2 regions of the Bradyrhizobium sp. Ken01 genome follow, and region 1 is predicted to be linked to the other one. Evidence: predicted binding sites of a transcription regulator. Region 1 holds the regulator's gene; the other holds the start of a gene.
The links. Region 1 encodes PhoB, which activates phosphate uptake and scavenging genes when phosphate is short. Its sites were predicted from a motif close to TGTCATNNANCTGTCAT; they were not measured.
Positions count from the first base shown of each region.

Region 2: AC0L3S_RS29265 (UDP-2,3-diacylglucosamine diphosphatase) is a predicted target of PhoB. The motif match lies at 1,758-1,774, and genes of this name have one in related genera.

Region 1 covers NZ_JBVVPC010000030.1:10,423-14,621, forward strand. Annotated here, with positions in the region: gene pstB (phosphate ABC transporter ATP-binding protein PstB) at 1-430, shown strand, start outside; gene phoU (phosphate signaling complex protein PhoU) at 441-1,157, shown strand; gene phoB (phosphate regulon transcriptional regulator PhoB) at 1,172-1,879, shown strand; gene AC0L3S_RS25635 (GcrA family cell cycle regulator) at 2,108-2,620, opposite strand; gene AC0L3S_RS25640 (acetylornithine transaminase) at 3,076-4,199, shown strand, end outside.
Region 2 covers NZ_JBVVPC010000038.1:58,663-62,861, forward strand. Annotated here, with positions in the region: gene AC0L3S_RS29260 (glycosyltransferase family 4 protein) at 1-908, opposite strand, end outside; gene AC0L3S_RS29265 (UDP-2,3-diacylglucosamine diphosphatase) at 922-1,734, opposite strand; gene thiD (bifunctional hydroxymethylpyrimidine kinase/phosphomethylpyrimidine kinase) at 1,919-2,719, opposite strand; gene AC0L3S_RS29275 (Lrp/AsnC ligand binding domain-containing protein) at 2,849-3,094, shown strand; gene AC0L3S_RS29280 (c-type cytochrome) at 3,118-4,047, opposite strand.

The sequences.
Region 1 (4,199 bases):
CCGTCTCTATGAGAAGATCTCGAAGTCCGAGATGGACGGCCGCGTCGAAAAGGCACTCCGCGGCGGCGCGCTGTGGAACGAGGTCAAGGACAAGCTCAACGCCTCCGGCCTGTCGCTCTCGGGCGGCCAGCAGCAGCGCCTCTGCATCGCCCGCACCGTCGCGGTGCGGCCCGAGGTGATCCTGTTCGACGAACCCTGTTCGGCGCTCGACCCGATCTCGACCGCCAAGGTCGAGGAGCTGATCCAGGAGCTGTCCGAGGATTACACGATCGCGATCGTCACTCACAACATGCAGCAGGCGGCGCGCGTCTCCGACAAGACCGCCTTCATGTATCTCGGCGAGCTGATCGAATTCGACGACACCAGCAAGATCTTCACGTCGCCGACTGACCGGCGCACGCAGGATTACATCACCGGCCGGTTCGGCTAGGAGACGCGACATGGGTTCTGAACATACCGCAAAGGCCTTCGATACCGACCTCCAGGAACTCACCCGCCTGGTCGCCGAGATGGGTGGCATCGCCGAGCGCATGATCGTCGAGTCCGTCGACGCGCTGATCCGCCGCGACGTCCCGCTCGGCCAGCGCGTCGTCGCCATCGACACCGAACTCGACGCGCTGCAGAAGCGCATCGAGGAGCGTGCGGTGCTCACCATCGCCCGCCGCCAGCCGATGGCGGTCGACCTGCGCGAGATCGTCGGCGCCATGCGCGTCGCGACCGATCTCGAGCGCATCGGCGACCTCGCCAAGAACATGGGCAAACGCGTCGCGGCACTGGAGACGGACTTCCATCCGCTCAAGCTGTTTCGCGGCCTCGAGCACATGACCGACCTCGTGCAGCAGCAGGTCAAGTCGGTGCTGGACGCCTATGCCGCGCATGATCTGCCGGCGGCGATGGCGGTGTGGAAGGGCGACGAGGAGGTCGACGCCATCTGCACCTCGCTGTTCCGCGAGCTCCTTACCTACATGATGGAGGATCCGCGCAACATCTCGTTCTGTATCCATTTGATGTTCTGCGCCAAGAACATCGAGCGGATCGGCGACCACGCCACCAACATCGCCGAGACCGTGTTCTACATGATCGAGGGACAGGCGATCACCGACAAGCGGCCGAAGGGCGACATGACGACCTTCGCCAACACGGTACCGAACACTTAAGGAGCGACGACCCGATGGGCGCACGCATTATGGTGGTTGAGGACGAGGAAGCTCTGACGGAGCTTCTCCGCTACAACCTCGAAGGCGACGGCTATGACGTCGAGACGGTGATGCGCGGCGACGACGCCGACACTCGCCTCAAGGAGCACATCCCCGATCTGATCGTGCTCGACTGGATGCTGCCGGGCCTGTCAGGCATCGAATTGTGCCGGCGGCTTCGCACCCGTCCCGAGACCAAGCAGCTCCCGATCATCATGCTCACCGCGCGCGGCGAGGAGAGCGAACGGGTGCGGGGTCTTGCGACCGGCGCCGACGATTACATCGTCAAGCCGTTCTCGGTGCCGGAGCTGCTCGCGCGCGTGAAAGGCCTGCTGCGGCGCGCGAGCCCCGAGCGGCTCGCCACCGTGCTTGCTTTTGGCGACATCGAGCTCGACCGCGACAAGCGCCGCGTGGCGCGCTCGGGCCGGCCGATCGATCTCGGTCCGACCGAATATCGCCTGCTGGAGTTCTTCCTGGAGCATCCGGGCCGGGTGTTCTCGCGCGAGCAACTGCTCGACAGCGTTTGGGGCCGCGACATCTACATCGATGAGCGTACCGTCGACGTGCATATCGGCCGCCTGCGCAAGCTGCTCAATCTCGGCCGCGAGCAGGACCCGATCCGCACCGTCCGCGGCGCCGGCTACGCGCTGGATGATCGTTTTGCCAAGGCGGAGCAGGTGTAGGGTTGCAGGCTTGTTTGCTGGCGAGCTGTCCCCGAATTCTCCGACGTCGTCCCGGACAAGCGAGCGAAGCGAGCGCTGATCCGGGACCCATAACCACCGAACGTGGTTTGGCGAAGACTCGGAGTGACCCCTTCCGCACGACTACTGCGTGCTCGGAGTATGGGTCCTGGCTTTCGCCAGGACGACACTGAAATTGTTGAACTGTCTTCGCGCGACGACTTGCCGTGATTACCGCGGACCCGGCTTCACCGGTGCGCGGCGCCGATCCGATGCCGGCTGGTACGCAACGCGCGAGTGCTGGGCGCAATAGGGCAGGCCGGACAGAGCCCGTCCACCACAGAAGAAGAAATCCGGGCTCGACGGATCGCCGACCGGCCAGTGGCAGGTCGCCTCGTTCAATTCCAGCAGCGACAGCCGCTGGCTCATCGGCACCACGTTGTCGTATGTGACCGGATCCGGCTCAGCCTCGACCTCAAAGGCCTGCGCCAGTGCGGTGTTGCCGCGCGAGATCGGGCGGCTCACCCGCATCATGTGCTGCGCGGGGCGCGCCTTGCGCGGCCGGGGCGCTGCCGACGAAGGGCTCTTGGCGCGGCCCGAAAGGCCGAGCCTGTGCACTTTGCCGATCACGGCATTGCGGGTCACATTGCCGAGCTCCGCCGCGATCTGGCTGGCCGAAAGTCCGGCCTCCCAGAGCTTTTTCAGCTGCTCGACGCGATCATCGGACCAGGTCAAAACCGTCATTGCACCCTTTCCCTCGCTGCGCGCCAGCCATCCTGGGGCCTCGCAGCGAATGCCTAAGCCTTCAAAAACCCGTGCCGCCAGAATCCCTTAAGGCTCGCCGGGCGCGTCTTGAACGCCCGAACGTTTACGCCGGTACATAAGGACTTAAAGATCAGAACCACTGCACGAGATGTCGTATCTGACAATTCAAACGCTACAATATGGCGTGACTCCCGCGCAAGAGTCCGCCGACTCGCTTCCACATGTTCCGTGGCTAAATCCCGCAAAATCGGCACCGCAAGACTACGGATTCAGCGTTTCGTGAGGCTTTCCGGACGGCATTGACACCCGTTTCACCAGGCCTAAGATAGTCGTGCGTGCCGCCCTCAAGAGGCGGCACGTTTCGTTTTCCGGGCCGGTCGATGGTGCGTTGCGCAATGCACGCTCACTCCGTCCGCAACATTCAAGTGACCGTCATGACTAACAGCGCAGCGCCGCATTTGCTCCCCGTTTTCGCCAGGTCCGACCTCGGTTTCGAGCGTGGCGAAGGCTGCTGGCTGATCGCGACCAACGGCGAGCGCTATCTCGATTTCACCTCCGGGGTGGCGGTGAATGCGCTCGGCCATGCCCATCCGGCGCTGGTCGCGGCGTTGCAGGAGCAGGCCACGAAGCTCTGGCACATGTCGAACCTGTTCCAGAGCCCGGACGGTGAGCGTCTCGCCGCTCGCCTCTGCCACGAGAGCTTTGCGGACTTCGTGTTCTTCTGCAATTCCGGCGCCGAGGCGCTGGAATGCGTGATCAAGGTCGTGCGCCGTTATCACGCCGCGAAGGGCCATCCAGACCGCTATCGCATGATCACCTTCGAAGGCGCCTTCCATGGCCGCACGCTGGCGACGCTGGCTGCGACGGGTTCGGCAAAATATCTCGAAGGTTTCGGACCCCCGATGGAGGGCTTCGACCAGGTTGCGCATGGCGATCTCGACGCGGTGAAAAAGGCGATCGGTCCGCAGACCGCCGGCATCCTGATCGAGCCGATCCAGGGCGAGGGCGGTGTGCGTTCGGCAACGCCCGCCTTCCTGAGGGCGTTGCGTCAGCTCTGCGACGAGAAGGGTCTGTTGCTCGCCTTCGACGAGGTGCAGACCGGCATGGGCCGCACCGGCGATCTGTTCGCGTACCGCCGCCTCGGCGTCGAACCCGACGTGATGTCGCTGGCCAAGGCGCTCGGCGGCGGCTTTCCGATCGGCGCCTGCCTTGCGACCGCGGAAGCGGCGTCCGGCATGACGCCGGGCTCGCACGGCTCGACCTTCGGCGGCAATCCGCTCGCGATCTCCGCTGCGAACGCCGTGCTCGACGTCATGCTCAAGCCCGGCTTCTTCGACCACGTGCAGAGGATGTCGCTGCTGCTCAAGCAGAAGCTCGCCTCCGTGATCGACCGTCACTCTGATGTCGTCAGCGAAGTGCGCGGCGAGGGCCTCCTGATCGGCATCAAGGCCGTGGTGCCTTCGGGCGATCTCGTTGCCGCCTTGCGCGCAGAGAAGCTGCTCACCGTCGGCGCCGGCGACAATGTCGTGCGTTTCCTGCCGCCTTTGATCGTCACCGA
Region 2 (4,199 bases), on a different contig from region 1:
GAGATGTCCAGCGCGGCGAAGCAGGCGCGGCGCAGATCGTGATCGAGCGCGCCGACCGGCGCATCGCCGATCACGTCGCGGGGCCCCTTCACCGGAAACGCCGCGACTGGCAGGCCGCTCGCCAGCGCTTCGAGCAGGACCAGGCCGAAGGTGTCGGTTTTGCTCGGAAACACGAAAACATCGGCGGCAGCGTAAATGTCCGCCAGTTCCTCGCCGTGCTTCTCGCCGAGGAAGATCGCGTCCGGATAGACCTCCTCCAGCGCGACACGCGCCGGACCGTCGCCGACGATCACCTTGGTGCCGGGCAGGTCGAGGTCGAGGAACGCCTCGAGATTCTTCTCCACCGCGACCCGGCCGACCGAGAGGAACACCGGCGCCGGGAGGCAGAGATCGATCGCACGGGGATGGAACAGATGGGTGTCGACGCCGCGCGGCCACAGCACGACATTGTCGAAGCCGCGCTCGGTCAGCTCGCTGGCGAGCGCCGGGGTTGCCGCCATCACGGCGCGGCTGGGGCTATGGAATCGGCGCAGCGCCCGCCAGATCAGCGAGCCCGGCACCGGCACGCGGGCGCGGACATATTCGGGAAAGCGGGTGTGGAAGCTGGTCGTGAAGGGCAGCTTGCGCTGGCGGCAATAACGCCGAACCATCAGGCCGATCGGACCCTCCGTCGCGATGTGGATGCTGTCCGGGCGCGCCTCTTCGATCAGCTTTGCGATTCTGCCCGGCCGCGGCATGGCCAGCCGCACGTCACGGTAGCTCGGCATCGCAAAGGTGCGGAACGATTGCGGCGTCAGGAACGAGAATTCGACGTCGAGGCCTTTGGCGGCGTCGGCAAGCTTGGTCAGCGTCCGAACCACACCGTTGACTTGCGGGTGCCAGGCGTCGGTCGCGACCAGGATGCGCATCAGCCTGCCTTTGTCATGCAGCTCTGGCTGCAACCTGCGGGACCTGTGCCGGCTTCTCGGCCTGATCCGCCCAGGTGATGATCTCGAAATGGCCGTCGTCGTGCTCGACCAGCGCCGTGCAGCTCTCCACCCAGTCGCCGCAATTCATGTAGCGGATGCCGCCCTCGTCGCGGATCACCGCATAATGGATGTGGCCGCAGATCACGCCGTCGGCGTCGTGGCGCCGCGCTTCGGCGGCGAGCGCCTGCTCGAACGCGCCGATATAGTTGACCGCGTTCTTGACCTTCTGCTTGGCCCATTGCGACAGCGACCAATAGGGCACCTTGAACATGCGCCGGAAGAAGTTGACGAAGCGATTGAGCTGGATCGCGAAATCGTAGGCCTTGTCGCCGAGATGGGCGAGCCAGCGTGCGTTCTGCACCACGAGGTCGAAGATGTCGCCGTGGATGACGAGATAGCGCTTGCCGTCCGCGCCGGTGTGAACGGTGTTCTCGACCACATCGATGCCGCCGAAATGCGTGCCGTAATAGTTGCGCAGGAACTCGTCGTGATTGCCGGGGATATAGATCACCTTGGCGCCCTTGCGCGCCTTGCGCAAAAGCTTCTGGACGAGGTCGTTATGCGATTGCGGCCAATGCCAGCTCGATTTCAGCGCCCAGCCGTCGACGATATCGCCGACGAGATAGATCGTGTCGGCATCATGGAAACGCAGGAAGTCGAGCAGAAGGTCGGCTTGAGAACCGCGGGCTCCGAGATGAACGTCGGAGATGAACAACGTGCGAAAGCGCCGCTCCGGGCTCTCGTCACTCACATCGTAACTTCCCATGCGCCAGCCTGTAACAATGTCCCGTGACAGGGGGATGACCAATTGAACCTTTGAGGCACCTTCGGATACGAATCGCGCTTGCCTCGCCCACCCCGCGAATATCAGTCGCATGCGACAATCAGGCGACATGGCGTCGCAGCGGCCTCCGCAAGAACCCGGAACCGCGGCGCGCTCGCGAGCGGCCTCAGTAGAATTTCTGGAAATGATGGATCGGGCCGTGGCCGTGGCCGACGCTGAAGCGATCGGCAGCCGCGATCGCGGCGCTGATCCAGGTCTTGGCGTTGCGCACGGCGCGCTCGAGATCCTCGCCTCTGGCGAGCCCCGCGGCGACCGCCGAGGACAGCGAGCAGCCGGTGCCATGGGTGTTGCGAGTGGCAACGCGCGGCGCGGCGAGTGCGATCGTGGTGCTGGCATCGACGAGATAGTCGATGCTCTCGGCGCCCTCGCCGTGCCCGCCCTTGATCAGGACTGCCCGGCAACCGAGCGCCAGCAGCCGGCGCCCCTGGCCCTCGATCTCGGCCTCGCTGGCCGCGACCGGTTCGTCGAGCAGAGCCGCGGCCTCCGGCAGATTGGGTGTGATCACCGAGGCCAGCGGCATCAGTTTGATGCGCAGGGCGTCGACAGCTTCGGACGCGAGCAGGCGATCACCCGATGTCGCCACCATCACGGGATCGAGCACGATATGCCGGGGCGCCCAGCGCGACAGCGCGGCCGCGATCGCATCGATGCTGGCGGCTTGCGCCACCATGCCGATCTTGACCGCGCCGACCTCGAGATCGGAAAACACCGCGTCGATCTGCGCGGTGACGAATTCGGCCGGCACCGCATGAATGCCGGTGACGCCGCGGGTGTTCTGCGCCGTCAGCGCCGTGATGGCGGACGCGCCAAAAACGCCCAGCGCGGCAAAGGTCTTCAGGTCGGCCTGGATGCCGGCGCCGCCGCTCGAATCGGAGCCGGCAATGGTCAGCGCGACGGGCGTCGTCATGGGGCGATTTTCCGCGTTTTCGAAGCCATGGCCCGTCCTAGCGCGCCGCCCCCAGCCCAGCAAGTTCGCTTGCTAAATCCGGCCGGGTTTGGCCTATTAGCCGCCAGATATGCTTTCGGAGTGACCGCGATGGTTCCCTTTTTCGTCCAGATCAAATGCAAGCTCGGTCAATCCTATGTGGTCGCCAATGCGCTTGCCGAAGCCGAGATCGCCTCCGAGATCTATTCCACGGCCGGTCAATACGACCTGCTGGTGAAGTTCTACGTCGACAACGACACCGATATCGGCCACTTCGTCAACGAGAAGGTGCAGGTGCTGCCCGGCATCCAGGACACCCTCACCATCATCACCTTCAAGGCGTTTGGCGCGAGTTGACCGTCCGGAAAAGGGCCGGCTGATCAGGCGCCGCCCTCCTTGCGCTTGGGGCGCGGCGGACCGTCCACCGGCGGCAGCGATTTGAGATAGTCCGCCATCGCCGCGAGATCGTCGTCCGGCAATTGAGAGGTGTTCTTGATCACCCGGGTCATCGCGCCGCCGACGCTGTCGCCGTCGGGCAATTCGCCGGTCTTCAGAAAATAGGCAATATCCTTCGCGCTCCACTCGCCAATGCCCTTCTGGGTGATGTTGGGGACCCATCCCTCGCCTTCCGGATTGGGCCCGCCGGCGAAGCGTTGTCCGGCGATGATGCCGCCAAGCGCGTTGCGCGGACTGTGGCATTCCGCGCAATGGCCAAAGCTGTTGACGAGGTAGGCGCCGCGATTCCATTGCGGCGACTTCGCGCTGTCGGCGACGAAGGGCTTGCCGTCCAGAAATAAGAATTTCCAGATGCCGACATTGCGGCGGATGTTGAACGGAAAGCGCACGTCGTGGTCGCGCACCTTGCCTGCAACGGCCGGTAGCGTTTTCAGGTACGCAAAGAGATCGGGCACGTCCTCGCGCCTGGCGCGCTGATAGGACGTGTAGGGAAAGGCCGGAAAATAATGCCGTCCGTCCGGCGAGACCCCGTGCATCACCGCGTTGACGAATTCGGCCTCGCTCCATTTGCCGATGCCGTCGGCCGGATCGGAGGAGATGTTCGGCGCGTAGAACGTTCCGAACGGCGACTTGATCGCGACGCCGCCGCCGAGCCTGAGACGATCGGGCTGGTCGGGAACGGCATGGCATGAGGCGCAGCCGCCGGCGTTGAACATCACCTGGCCATTGGCAAGATCAGGCACGCGGACAGGCGCGGTGCCGGCGGCCGCCACCACCGGCGCGCTGAGCCACCAATAGACGCCGGCTGCGGCGAGTGCGGCGAGCAACGCCACGGAGATTGTTCGTCGCAACATGCGGTCCTTTCGTCGTCGCGGCGAGCTTATGAGCGATGTCCTCGCGGCTCCAGCCACGAAGAATTTAGCCCACCGCGGCCGGAAACGGGAATAAACTGAAATGCCGGCTGTTGGAAGTTTGGCAGCCCAAACGGGTTCAGCAGGGAGAAAAA